Regions from separate parts of the Ralstonia sp. 24A2 genome, predicted to be linked through region 2. Evidence: predicted binding sites of a transcription regulator. Region 2 holds the regulator's gene; the other holds the start of a gene.

Region 1 (6,534 bases), 1.7 Mb from region 2:
TCCCGATCGACCGCCTCGCGCATTCCCTGCAGACCGCTACGCTGGCCCACCGCGACGGCCGCGACGAGGAATACGTGGTTTGCGCACTGCTGCACGACATTGGCGACACGCTGGGCAGCTTCAACCACCCGGACATCGCCGCCGCCATCCTCAAGCCCTTCGTCAGCCCCGAGAACCTGTGGATGGTCGAGAAGCACGGCATCTTCCAGGGCTACTACTTCTTCCACCACCTGGGCCTGGATCGCAACCTGCGCGAGCAATACCGCAGCCAGCCCGAGCTGTTCGAGCGCACCGCCGAGTTCTGCGCCAAATACGACGGCGCCGCCTTCATGGCCGACTACGACAACCTGCCGCTCTCCTTCTTCGAGCCGATGGTGCGCCGCGTGCTGGCCCAGCCGCGCAACTCCATCTACGTGAAAGAAGGTGAGCGCGAACTGTCCAAGCCGAAGGCCGAGGCGGCGTAACTAGGGCTTCACCACGTTCACGGGCGCGCCGGCGGCCCATGCCGCCACGTTGGCGAGCGTCGTATCCGCAATGCCCGCCAGCGCCTCGCGCGTGAAGAACGCCTGGTGCGCGGTGACGATGACGTTGGGAAATGTCAGCAGCCGCGCGAATACATCGTCTTGCAGCACATCGGCGGAGCGGTCTTCGAAGAAGAGGTCCGCTTCTTCCTCATACACGTCCAGGCCAAGGTGGCCGAGCTGGCCGATCTTGAGCGCGTCGATCAGCGCCGGGCTGTCGACCAGGCCGCCGCGGCTCGTGTTGATCAGCATCGCCCCCGTTTTCATGCTGGCGAGCGCGCTGGCGTCGATCAGGTGGTGCGTATCGGCGTTGAGCGGGCAGTGCAGGCTGACGATGTCGGATTGCGCCAGCAAGTCCGGCAGCGGTACGTAGCGCACACCCAATGCGGTAAGGGCGGTCTGCGGAAACGGATCGAACGCCAGCAATTGGCACCCGAAGCCCGCCATGATCCGCGCGAACACCTGCCCGATCTGCCCGGTGCCGACCACGCCGACGGTCTTGCCATGCAAGTCGAAGCCCAGCAGCCCATCCAGCGAGAAATCGCCCTCGCGCGTGCGGTTGCAGGCGCGGTGCAGGCGCCGGTTGAGCGTGAGGATCATGCCGACCGCGTGCTCGGCCACCGCGTACGGTGAATACGCTGGCACGCGCACCACCGTCAGCCCGAGGCGCTGGGCGGCCGCCAGATCGACGTGGTTGAAGCCCGCCGAGCGCAGGGCGATCAGCCGTGTACCGGCGGCGGCGAGCGCCGCCAGCACGTCGGCGCTCAGACAATCGTTGACGAACGGACACACCACTTCAAAGCCGGCTGCGAGCGGCGCGGTGTGCACGTCCAGGTGGGCACGCTGGAAGACCAGATCGACGTGCTGGCCGCCGCGCGCCAGGGCCTGGGCCTGAGCAACTCGGAAGCTGTCTTCGTCGTAACGGTGGCTGCTGAAGAAGAGGATGCGCATGGCGGTGGAGCGAGCGGACGTGATGCTGAAAGCTTACTCGCCCCGCGCCGGGCGCGATCATGAACAGGTGCCTAGAGGGTCAGCACGATGCGGCCATCCACCTTGCCGGCCTTCAGGTCGGCGAAAACCTGGTTGATGTTGTCGAGCTTGTCGCGGTGGATATGGGCGCGTACCAGCCCCTCGGCGGCAAACTGCAGGGATTCCTGCAAATCCCGCCGTGTGCCGACAATGGAGCCGCGCACCGTAATGCCATTGAGCACCGTGGAGAAGATCGGCAGCGGAAAATCCCCCGGCGGCAGCCCGTTGAGCGAGATCGTGCCGCCACGTCGCACCATGCCCAGCGCCTGCGCAAACGCACTGCGCGACACCGCCGTCACCAGCACGCCGTGCACGCCGCCGATCTCTTTCTGGATGACGGCAGCCGGGTCCTGCTGGCTGGCATCCACCACCAGCTTGGCGCCCAGCTCGCGCGCCAGGGCCAGTTTGTCGGGCGCCACGTCCACGGCCACCACGTGCAGGCCCATGGCAATCGCGTACTGCACCGCCACATGCCCCAGCCCGCCAATGCCGGAAATGGCAATCCACTGGCCGGGCCGCGTATCGGTCATGCGGATGCCCTTGTAGACCGTCACCCCCGCGCACAGAATGGGCGCGATCTCTTCAAAGCCGACCTGCGCCGGCAGATGGCCGACGTAGTTCGGGTCGGCCAGCACGTATTCCGCATAACCGCCGTTGACCGAGTAGCCGGTGTTCTGTTGCTCGTGGCAGAGGGTCTCCCAGCCGGAGAGACAGTGCTCGCAATGGCCGCAGGCGGTGTAGAGCCAGGGCACGCCCACGCGGTCGCCTTCCTTGACGTTGGTCACGCCTTCGCCCACGGCCGCTACATAGCCCACGCCCTCGTGCCCGGGGATGAACGGCAGGCTCGGCTTGACGGGCCAGTCGCCATCGGCGGCGTGCAGGTCGGTATGGCACACGCCCGAGGCCGCGATCTTGACGAGAATCTGGCCGCGCCCGGGTGTGGGAATCGGCACTTCCTCAATGCGCAAGGGTTCGCCAAAGGCGTGGACAACCGCCGCTTTCATTGACTGGGCCATGGGACATCTCCTGATTGGGGGAGATACCAGTCTGGTCGACGCCCGCCGGCTGCGGGTTGATGTGCATCAATGGCTGGCCGGCTGCCGGATGGCATCCGCAAGGCTGTTAGCATGCCGGCATCTCTGGCCTTTTCTGCGAGCGGTTGCCTTGCCCGTCACCCCAACTTTTCTCTGGCACGACTACGAAACCTTCGGCGCCGTGCCGCGCCGCGATCGCCCGGCGCAGTTTGCGGGCATCCGCACCGATGCCGAGCTCAACGAGATCGGCGAGCCGGTCGAGCTGTTCTGCCAACCCTCCAACGATTGGCTGCCCGATCCGGTGTCGTGCCTGATCACCGGCATCACGCCGCAGCAGTGCGCCAAGCAGGGCATTCCGGAATACCAGTTCGCACAAGCCATCGAGCGCGAACTGGGCACGCCCGGCACCATCGGCGTCGGCTACAACACCATCCGCTTTGACGACGAGGTCACGCGCCACCTGTTCTGGCGCAACCTGATCGACCCGTATGCGCGCGAGTGGCAGAACGAATGCGGCCGGTGGGATTTGCTCGACGTGGTGCGCACCACGTGGGCGCTGCGCCCTGAAGGCATCCAGTGGCCGAAGCACGAAGACGGCAAGCCGAGCTTCAAGTTGGAGCACCTCTCGCAAGCCAACGGCCTGGTGCATGAAGCCGCGCACGATGCGGTGTCCGACGTGCGCGCGACGATTGCGCTGGCGCGCCTGATCCGCAACGCGCAGCCACGCCTGTTCGATTTCTGTTTCGCGCTGCGCAAGAAAGACCGCGTGCTGGCGGAAATCGGTGATGCGGCGAAGCCGCTGCTGCACATCTCCGGCATGTATGGCGTCGATCGCGGCTGCATGGCGGTGGTGTGGCCGCTCGGCTGGCATCCGACCAACAAGAACGAACTGATCGTGTGGGACCTGGCGTTCGATCCGTCGGAGTTGTTCGACATGGACGTCGCCACCATCCGCGAGCGCATGTTCACGCGCACCGCCGATCTGACCGAAGGCACCACGCGCCTGCCCATCAAGTCGATCCACATCAACAAATCGCCCATCGTCATCAGCAATCTGAAGACGCTGCAGCCTGAGCAGGCCGCGCGCTGGGGTATCGACTTCACTGTGATCGAACAGCATGCGCACATCGCCCAGAGCGCACCGGACATGCGTGAGACCTGGCGCAAGGTCTACGCCCGCGAGCTGGAGCCGATTGAAGACGTCGACCAGAACCTCTACGGCGGCTTCGTCGGCAATGACGACCGTCGCACGCTCAACGAACTGCGCACACTCAGCGGCGAACAGCTCGCGCAACTGCACCCGGACTTCGCCGATGAACGCCTGCCGGAGTTGCTGTTCCACTATCGCGCGCGCAACTTTCCCGACACGCTCTCCGAAGAGGAATACGAACAGTGGGAACAGCTGCGTGCCGAGCGCCTGTTTGAGGGCAACGGTGGTTATCTGACCTTCGAAGCCTTTGGCGAGCGGCTCCAGCAATTGGGTGCCGAAGCCGCTGAGAGCGGCGATGTGCGCGCGCAGAACATCCTGCAAGACCTGTACGACTACGCGCAGCAGATCGTGCCGGGGTGAGCGGATTCGACACGCCGCGCGACTGTGCGCGGTGTGTCCCGCAGCGCAAGAAGGCACTCGGAGGGCGCGCGCTTCCGAGCCTTTCGTCCTTTTCCGGATCTCTCTGGCTTCGCGCTGTGCCTTTGCCCGTCACTGGGGCCGGTCGCTCAGACCCTGATGCGACGGCGTCAACGGTGTACTCAGCGATGCACGCAAACGCGGTCGTTATCGCTTAGGCCGTCGCTCTGACGGGCCGCGCGCCCGCAGGCGCGTGAGTGTGGTTCTCCATCGCGCTGCCGCACATCCAATCGCACATCAACTGAACGGTGGATGCTGCGTGACGCGCGCGCATCTGCAATGAACTTTTCATACACAGGTGGCCAGCGCGACCTAGTGTGTAGGTGCATCTATCGGCGGGCGGCAGCAAGGGTGGCTTCGCGGCGGGGCTAGTCGTTCTCGCACATGGATCGGCCGATCACGGAGAGAGAGTCCTGGCGCCGGTGATGCGAAGGGGGCCATGCAAACGTGTTCTACCGGTTTCGCGAGGCACAGTATGAAAAAAACCAATGGCAGGCGCCTGTCCCGTTTCATCTCCCTAGGTATCGCGGGTGGCGGCATGATCGCGCTCACCTGCGCGCTCGGCCCAGGCGCCCAGGCGCAAGTGCTCGGCCCGCTCGTTCAGGTGGCCGCAGGCGATCCATTCAACGCGTGTACCACTGACGATGTGCACGCACAGGAGACCGCATTCGGGAGCACCCTGTTTCCATCCACGTCGATCGAGCCATGGGTGGCGGTCGACCCGACCAACGTGTCTCGCTTGCTGGCCGGCCACCAGCAGGACCGCTGGAACGACGGCGGCTCACGCGGCCTGGTGGGCGTCGTCTCCACGGATGCGGGTAGCACCTGGGCCAATTCGATCCCACCCGGCGTGACGGCGTGTACGGGAGGAACGTTCCGTCGCGCCTCGGACCCCTGGGTCGACTTTGCGCAGGATGGAACCGCCTTCTTCATGTCGCTGGCGTTGGACCCGATGAAGCCGACCACCCCGTTTGGGGCACGCAACAGCGCAATGCTGGTGAGCCGCTCCACCGACCACGGTGCGACATGGCAACCACCGGCGACGCTGGTCCGCAGCAGCTCGCCGCATACACTCAACGACAAGAACTCGCTCACCGCAGACCCGACCGCGAATGGTTACGTCTATGCGGTGTGGGATCAGTTGAGCGTGTTCCCGGCAACCAAGGAAGGCGCGCAGTTGCTTGCGCAGAACGATGGCGTTGCCATCGCACGCGAGTTGCACAACGCCACGGCGGGCGGTGCCCCGAACTTCAAGTTCAACTTCAGCGGCCCAAGCTTCTTCGCACGATCAACCGACAACGGCGCCACCTGGAGCGCAGCGGCCCCGATTTACCAGCCGGGCACCAACAAGCAGACGATCGACAACATCGTGCGGGTGTTGCCGGATGGGACGCTGCTCGATTTCTTTACGGCGATCGGCGTCACACAGTCGGGCCTGAGCATCGGCTACATCAAGTCCACGGACAAGGGCGCGAACTGGAGCTCGCCGACGTTCGCCACCGATATTGCCGTGGTCGGCGTGGTCACGCCGGACACCGGCCAGCCGATCCGCGATGCCTCGATTCTCTACAGCATTGCCGTGAACCCGGTCAGCGGCGCCATCTATCTCGCCTGGCAGGACGCCCGTTTTTCGACCGCCAACTGCACCACGCCCACGGGGTCGATCCCGGTCGACGGCATCGTCTTTACCGAATCGGATAACGGCGGGGTCACCTGGTCGACGCCGGTGATGATCAACAAGACGCCGGTGAATGCCGCGAACCCGTGCCGGCAGCAGGCATTCATTCCTGCGGTGGTGGCATCGGGTGATGGCAAGACGGTCGTGGTGACCTACTACGACTTCCGCAACGACACGAACACGCCCGCCGGCTTCGAGGGCACTGACTATTTCGCGCTCTTCTGCTCTACGTCGACCGCGTGCACGAACCCCGCCAACTGGGGCAATGAGCAGCGACTGACAACGGCGTCGTTCAACATCCTGAATGCACCGGTGGCGCGTGGCCACTTCCTTGGCGACTACATGGGCCTGGCTGCGGCCGGCCCGACCACCGTGTATCCAGTGTTCGGCATTGCGACAGCCCCCAACGTGACAGGCGAGTTCACGCGCAAGATCACGGGATTGCCATAAGCGCAGACGCGGCGGCGACGGGAGGTCGCCGCCCGATCCGTTGCGACGCGCGTGCCTGCGAGGTCAAAGGCCATGCGTAAGCGAAGGCGGTGATCAAAAAAAAAACCGGAGGCAGAAGCCTCCGGTTGTCTTGCTGCACTTCCCCGACCATCAATCCATCAGGCCGCGCGTTGCGCCCCCGCCGGATCACGCCAC
Region 2 (6,534 bases):
CCTCGGCTTCTGCGTGCACAACAGGTGTATCTGCTTTCGCCGCCTCGGCCAGCAGCGGTTCGGTTACGTCGTCAGAAGGCGCCGGAGCGCCCTCGCCCTCCGGCGCATCGTTGACCAGCGCAGTCAATTCCTGCACCGCGATCGCCGCGCCCTCGAATTCGATGGCGCCTTGCTCCAGCAAACTTGCCTGCGCCTGGGCACGGGCATCTTCGAGCGGCGGCAGCTCATCCAGCGAGCGCAGGCCGAGGTCGTCCAGAAACTGCTTGGTGGTGGCATACAACGCCGGACGGCCCGGCACATCGCGGTGGCCAATCACCTCGATCCAGCCGCGGTCCTCGATCTGCTTGATGACCTGCGTGTTGACCGTGACGCCGCGAATATCTTCGATATCACCGCGCGTGACCGGCTGGCGATACGAGATGATCGCCAGCGTTTCCATCACCGCGCGCGAGTACTTGGGCGGCTTTTCCGGATGCAGGCGATCGAGATACACGCGCATCTCAGGGCGACTCTGCAAGCGCCAGCCCGAGGCCAGCGCGACCAGTTCGACACCACGGTTGAGCCAGTCCTGGCGCAGCTCTTCAAGCAGCACGCGAATGGTGTCCGCGGAAACATCTTCATCGAACAGCTTGCGCAAGTCATTGACTCGCAAGGGGTCCTGCGCGCAGATCAGCGCGGTCTCGAGGACGATCTTCGCCTCTTGGGTATTCATTCGGTTGAGCGGCTCGTCATTGCTCGCGGTCGGCAGGTCGCCGTCACGCTTGAGGTTTGTCGTCCCGCCGCGACGCACGCGGCATGTCTGAATGCTGTTGCCCGCCCGGGCCCGGCGCGCGAGGGCCAATTAGACCAATTGGGCCTTACACCGAAACGCAGTGGCTGTGCCCGCAAAAAGGGCCGGAGGAGCGAGTTGATCCGGTGCCGGTCAGGCACCACAAGGGCAATTTCTTCCGCCGCCATGGGGACGGATACTGCACCGGGCGGTTGCCAACGAAGACTGGCACCCTGCCCGAATCGACTGTCCAGGGCGGCCTTTTTTGTGGCTTTCGCGCTGGATGGCGTCGCTTGGCGCCGCGCTTAGGATTGTTGATCTGCGCGGTGGGCGAGTCGAATTGTATTTGATTGTAGGGCAATTTCCTGCGGTGCCGCAACCGGGAAGATGTCCTAGTGCCCCGCCCCAGGCCAGACGCTGGTCTGCAGGTGCTTCAAACAGCTACAGCACTAGGCAGAAACCGTGTGCGTTGAGCATCTCTGGCAGCCACGCAGCACACACCAGCCCCCAAATGCCAAAGGCGGCGATGGCGGCACCCGCCGCGCCACGCGCCCATTTTCGGCGAGACAGCCCCCTCAACCAGCCAGCCAACCCGGACATCATGAGCAGATTCGGCAGCGTGCCCGCACCAAACGCCAGCATCACAACCGCCCCCGATGACGCGTTGCCCGCCAACAACGCCACTGCCAGGGCCCCGTAAACCATACCGCACGGTACGAGCCCCCATGCCAAGCCCGTGACATAGCGCCGCACTAACGGCGGGCTGCGATGCAGATTTCCACCCAATCGCCCCCCCGTTTTCGACAGCGCACCAGCCACCCGACCAAGCACGCGCTCCAACCAAGGATTGCGCCAGGTATCACCCGTGGTACGTACGAGTAGCAGCACGCCATAAACCAGCAGCAGCGCACTGGCAAATGCGAACAATCCGCGTTGAATCGGCAGCCACTGCTGGCGCCAAACCGTGGCACCGAGCGCGCCCATGATGGCCCCCAACACCGCGTACATACTGATGCGCCCGGCATGCATGACCGCTTGCTCGAACGCCAGCCTGCGACGCGAAACGATGCGCACCGGCACCTGCCCGCGCTCAGCGGCCAACGCGATACCGCTGCACATTGCCAGGCAGTGGACCCCCCCAAGCAGCGCGATCAGAAAAACGCTCACGAGCGCAGCAACATTCATCTTTTTGACGCTCTTTTGATATGGGCCAAAGTTAGTGTTTTGCTGACGGGAATTCCGTGCATTTCGCGCAATTCACGTTATCGGAACAATCCGATATCAGCATGGTCGCCGTTATAATAGGCCGCGGTTGCATCACAAGAATTTCTCATTTCACTTACTCGAAATTCACTCGCCCCCTGTGCTCACACGAATCGCACTCACCGACCAAGCTTCCCGTTGTTCCACCTGCGTACTCGGCCAGATCTGTCTGCCGGTGGGCATGAATTCGGAAGACGTGCGCAAGATGGATGAGTTGGTTGCCGAGCGCATCCGCATCAAGAAAGGCCAGACGCTCTACGCCCTCGGTGAACCGCTAGAAGCCGTGTACGGCATCCGCTTCGGCACGCTCAAGACGCACCTGACGCTGGAAGACGGCCGCCATCAGATCACCGGCTTTCACCTGCCCGGCGAGATTGTCGGGCTCGACGGCATTGGCGACATGTGCCACGTATCGGACGCCACCGCGCTGGAAGACACCGAAGTCTGCGTGGTGCGCTACGACCAACTGCAACAGCTTTCGCGCCGGCTGCCCTCTTTGCAGCACCAGTTCCTTCGCCTCATGAGCAAGGAGATCTCGCAGGATCACCAGATGCTGCTGACGCTCGGCTCGATGCGCGCTGAAGAACGCCTTGCCGCGTTCCTGCTCAACCTGTCCAAGCGTTCAGCCCAGCGCGGGTATTCGTCGACCGAGTTCGTGCTGCGCATGAGCCGCGAAGAACTCGGCAGCTATCTGGGCCTGAAGCTCGAAACCGTAAGCCGCCTGTTCTCGCGCTTTGCTGAAGCCGGCCTGATCCAGATCCGCCAGCGCCACGTCAAGCTGATCGACATGGCAGGCCTGCGCCAGGTAATGAGTGGACAGGCCAACTGAGCCGCTCATCACTTCCACTGCCTCCAAGGCATCTGCTCATACGAGCGGATGCTCATGCGCCTCCAGCTTGCCGATACCCGGCGACACGTACAGCGTGAGTGCGCTCGACAATCCGCACAGCAACCAGAACACGAAGAACGACACCGTGTAGACCGCCTCGGCCGACACGGCAATCTGCTCGCCGAAGAAGCGCAGATCGGCCGGGTCCACCACCGCAAACACAACCAGCTCGGCCAGCGCTGCGCACAGAAATGCTGGCCAGAGAATCCACATCAGCAGGCGGCGTTTCATCGGACCTCCCCGTGGGCGGCTTGGGCCGGCACGGAGACGGGCTTCTCGACGACCAAGCCGCGCCGCACGACGTTGTCATGAATGACGGGGTCCGGATGCGACACGGCCAGCCAGATGGTGACGCCACACCCGACCATGGCGACAAAGGGGCCGGCCATCAGCAGCCAAGGCCAGGGCTCGCGCCACCATGGCCGGGCCGGAGCGGAAGATTGCATTGTCTGCATCTGTGTCTCCTGTTTTAAAACCGCATCAGCGCGGCACGATGAAACTCGACGGCTCGCGCAGCACGAGGCTTTCGCTGCCGATGTCTGCCTGGATCACGAAGCGGATCTTGTGCGAGCCGGCTCCCACGTCGTCTGCCGGGCGACGCACGCGGATCGGCAGCAGACGATTGGCCGCCGGCGCCAGTTCAAGCGTGGTCGATTCGCCACGACCGCCCTGCACGTCCAGTTGCGGCAGCCCCTCAGCAGTGATAGTCACGCGCATAGGTTGCTCGGAAGCATTCATCAGTTGCAGGCGATAGACGTTCTCGATCTTGCCGCCGTCCACCTCGCGGGCCAGTGCACCACGATCGCGAATCACGTCCACCTTGAGTGGCTGGCGCATCGTCAGCGCAACGATGAAGCCCGTAATGAGCACCAGCATGATCCCGGTATAGATCAGCACGCGCGGGCGCAGCAGATGGCGCCGCGCCTCCTTCGGGGTAAGCCGGTCGTGCATCGCGCGCTCGGATGTGTAGCGGATCAAGCCGCGCGGGTAGCGCATCTTGTCCATCACCTGATCGCACGCATCGATGCAGGCGCCGCAGCCGATGCACTCGTACTGGAGGCCCTGACGAATGTCGATGCCGGTCGGACACACCTGCACGCAGATGCTGCAGTCCACGCATGAACCGAGCCCTTGCGCTGCAAAGTCTGCACTGCGCGAGCGGCTGCCGCGCGGCTCGCCGCGTTGCGTGTCATAGGTGACGACGTAGGTATCAGGGTCGACCATCACGCTCTGGAAGCGGGCGTACGGACACATGTAGAGGCACACCTGCTCGCGCAGGAAGCCTGCATTGCCCCAGGTGGCGAATGCGTAGAACAGCATCCAGAAGGTCTGCCACGGCCCGAGCGACAGCGTCCACGTCTCCATGCCGAGCTCACGGATCGGCGTGAAGAAGCCGACGAAGGTGAAGCCCGTCCACAGCGCAATCACCACCCAGGCTGAATGCTTGGCCGCCTTGAGGCGTAGCTTGCGCAGGCTCCAGCGCTCACCGTCGAGACGGATGCGGGCGAAGCGGTCGCCTTCGATATGTCGCTCGATCCACATGAAGATTTCGGTGTAGACCGTTTGTGGGCAGGCGTAGCCGCAGAAGAGCCGCCCTGCCACTGCCGTGAACAGGAACAGCCCCAGCGCCGACAGCACCAGCAGCACCGTCAGGTAGATCACGTCCTGCGGCCACAACACCAGCCCGAACAGGTAGAACTTGCGTGCCCCCAGGTCGAACAACACCGCCTGGCGCCCATTCCATTCAAACCACGGCAAGCCGTAGAAGATGGCTTGCGTGGCCAGCACCATCCACACCCGCCAGCTTGCGAACGCTCCCGTCACGGAGCGCGGATAGATCTTGCGCCGGACTTCGTAGAGCGCCTGCTCGGTGGGCGTGTCGTCCGAGCCTGCCGTTGCAACGGCAGGTGTCATGGGGCGCCAGCCGGGTTCGTGTTCGCTCATTGCTGGGCGCTCGTGTTGTTGTTCGACAGCCCCCACACGTAGGCCGCGAGCATGCGGATCTTCTCCGGCGACAGCAGGTTCTCGTGCGCCGGCATCGTGTTGTCGCGGCCCTTGAGAATGGTCTCAACGATGGTTCCCTCGGAACTGCCATACAGCCAGACGCGGTCGGTCAGGTTGGGCGCGCCAAGCGCCTGATTGCCCTTGCCGGTGGCCATGTGGCACGCGGCGCAGACCGACTTGAAGGTCGACTCGCCACGTGAGGCCTTGATCGGGTCATAGGCCAGGCCCGACAGCGAGCGCACGTAGTTGGCAACGTTGGCGGCCTGGTTGGCATCCACCACCGCCGCCAACGACGGCATGACGCCATGGCGGCCCTTGGTGATGGTGGTGAGGATCGTTTCCGGATCACCGCCATACAGCCAGTCGTTGTCGGTCAGGTTCGGGAAGCCCTTGGAGCCACCCGCATCCGAGCCGTGGCATTGCGCGCAGTTGTTCAGGAACAGGCGCTGGCCGATCTCGTGTGCCTGTGGGTCGGCGGCGATCTGCTTGATGTCCATACCGGCGTAGCGCTCGTAGAGCGGGCGCACCTTGGCATCAGCCGCTGCGCGCTGCGAGGCCAGCTCGCTGCGCGTGGAGAAACCCAGCACACCACCATACGCACCCAGCCCCGGATACAGGACCAAGTACGACAAGGCGAAGATGCACGACAGCAGGAACATCCACATCCACCAGCGCGGCAACGGATTGTTCAGCTCGCGCAGGTCACCGTCCCACACGTGACCCGTGTCGTCGCCGGCTTGCTGTCCGGGCGCGATCGTGATCTTGCGTTGCGAGAACAACAGCCAAATGCACCAGGCGATACCCACCAGGGCAATCGCCGAGATGTAGTACCCCCAGAACTCAGAAATGAAGTCGCTCATGATCTTGTGTCCTTATTGATGTGGGCGCGACGCGTCTGCGCGTGCGCCGGCGACCTCGGCTTCATCGGGCAGCAGGAACGGCAGCATGGCCGATTCCGCATTGGCGGCAGCGCGATGCGCCGAGAACGCCCACCAACTGATCCCCACGAACAGCACCAGGAAAACCGCGGTGGCAATTGCACTCAGCATGGCCATGGCTCACTCCTTGGTAGCGACGGTGGCGGGCGATGCCGGCGTTGCAGCCACATCGCGCACATTGCGCAGCTCTACGCCCAGGCCTTGCAGAAAGGCCACCACGGCGTCTTCTTCGGTCTTGCCGGCAAGCTGCTCGCGTGCACCGGCAATCTGTGCGTCCGTATAGGGCACACCAAGTTGACGCAGCACGTGCATCTTCTTCTCGATGTCACTGCTGTCGAGCGGCGTCTTCGCGAGCCATGCATAGGCCGGCATGTTCGATTCCGGCACCACCTCACGCGGATCGCGCAGGTGGATGCGGTGCCAGTCGTCCGAATAGCGTTGCCCCACACGCGCGAGGTCCGGACCGGTACGCTTCGAGCCCCACAGGAACGGGTGATCGAATACCGATTCGCCAGCCAGCGAGTAGTGGCCGTAGCGCTCGGTCTCGGCACGCAGCGTACGCACTTGCTGCGAGTGGCAGCCGACGCAGCCTTCGCGGATGTAGATGTCGCGCCCGGCCAGCCGCAGCGGCGAATACGGTGCGATGCCCTTGACCGGCTCGGTGGTGGAGT

Evidence for each region. The regulator FNR, encoded in region 2, switches genes on or off when oxygen is low (the NO sensors DNR and NnrR bind a similar motif). The targets are predictions, from matches to a motif close to TTGATNNNNATCAA.
Region 1: adhP (alcohol dehydrogenase AdhP) is a predicted target of FNR. The motif match lies at 2,623-2,636, and genes of this name have one in related genera.

What each region holds. Positions count from the first base shown of each region.
Region 1 is NZ_JBPVZD010000002.1:302,797-309,330, reverse strand. It holds gene ACS13N_RS06260 (HD domain-containing protein) at 1-464, shown strand, start outside; gene ACS13N_RS06255 (2-hydroxyacid dehydrogenase) at 465-1,472, opposite strand; gene adhP (alcohol dehydrogenase AdhP) at 1,544-2,566, opposite strand; gene sbcB (exodeoxyribonuclease I) at 2,715-4,154, shown strand; gene ACS13N_RS06240 (sialidase family protein) at 4,750-6,339, shown strand; gene ACS13N_RS06235 (indolepyruvate ferredoxin oxidoreductase family protein) at 6,498-6,534, opposite strand, start outside.
Region 2 is NZ_JBPVZD010000002.1:2,029,469-2,036,002, reverse strand. It holds gene scpB (SMC-Scp complex subunit ScpB) at 1-712, opposite strand, end outside; gene ACS13N_RS14380 (sulfite exporter TauE/SafE family protein) at 1,211-1,954, opposite strand; gene fnr (fumarate/nitrate reduction transcriptional regulator Fnr) at 2,133-2,861, shown strand; gene ACS13N_RS14370 (hypothetical protein) at 2,898-3,152, opposite strand; gene ACS13N_RS14365 (FixH family protein) at 3,149-3,376, opposite strand; gene ccoG (cytochrome c oxidase accessory protein CcoG) at 3,402-4,865, opposite strand; gene ccoP (cytochrome-c oxidase, cbb3-type subunit III) at 4,862-5,785, opposite strand; gene ACS13N_RS14350 (cbb3-type cytochrome oxidase subunit 3) at 5,798-5,980, opposite strand; gene ccoO (cytochrome-c oxidase, cbb3-type subunit II) at 5,984-6,534, opposite strand, start outside.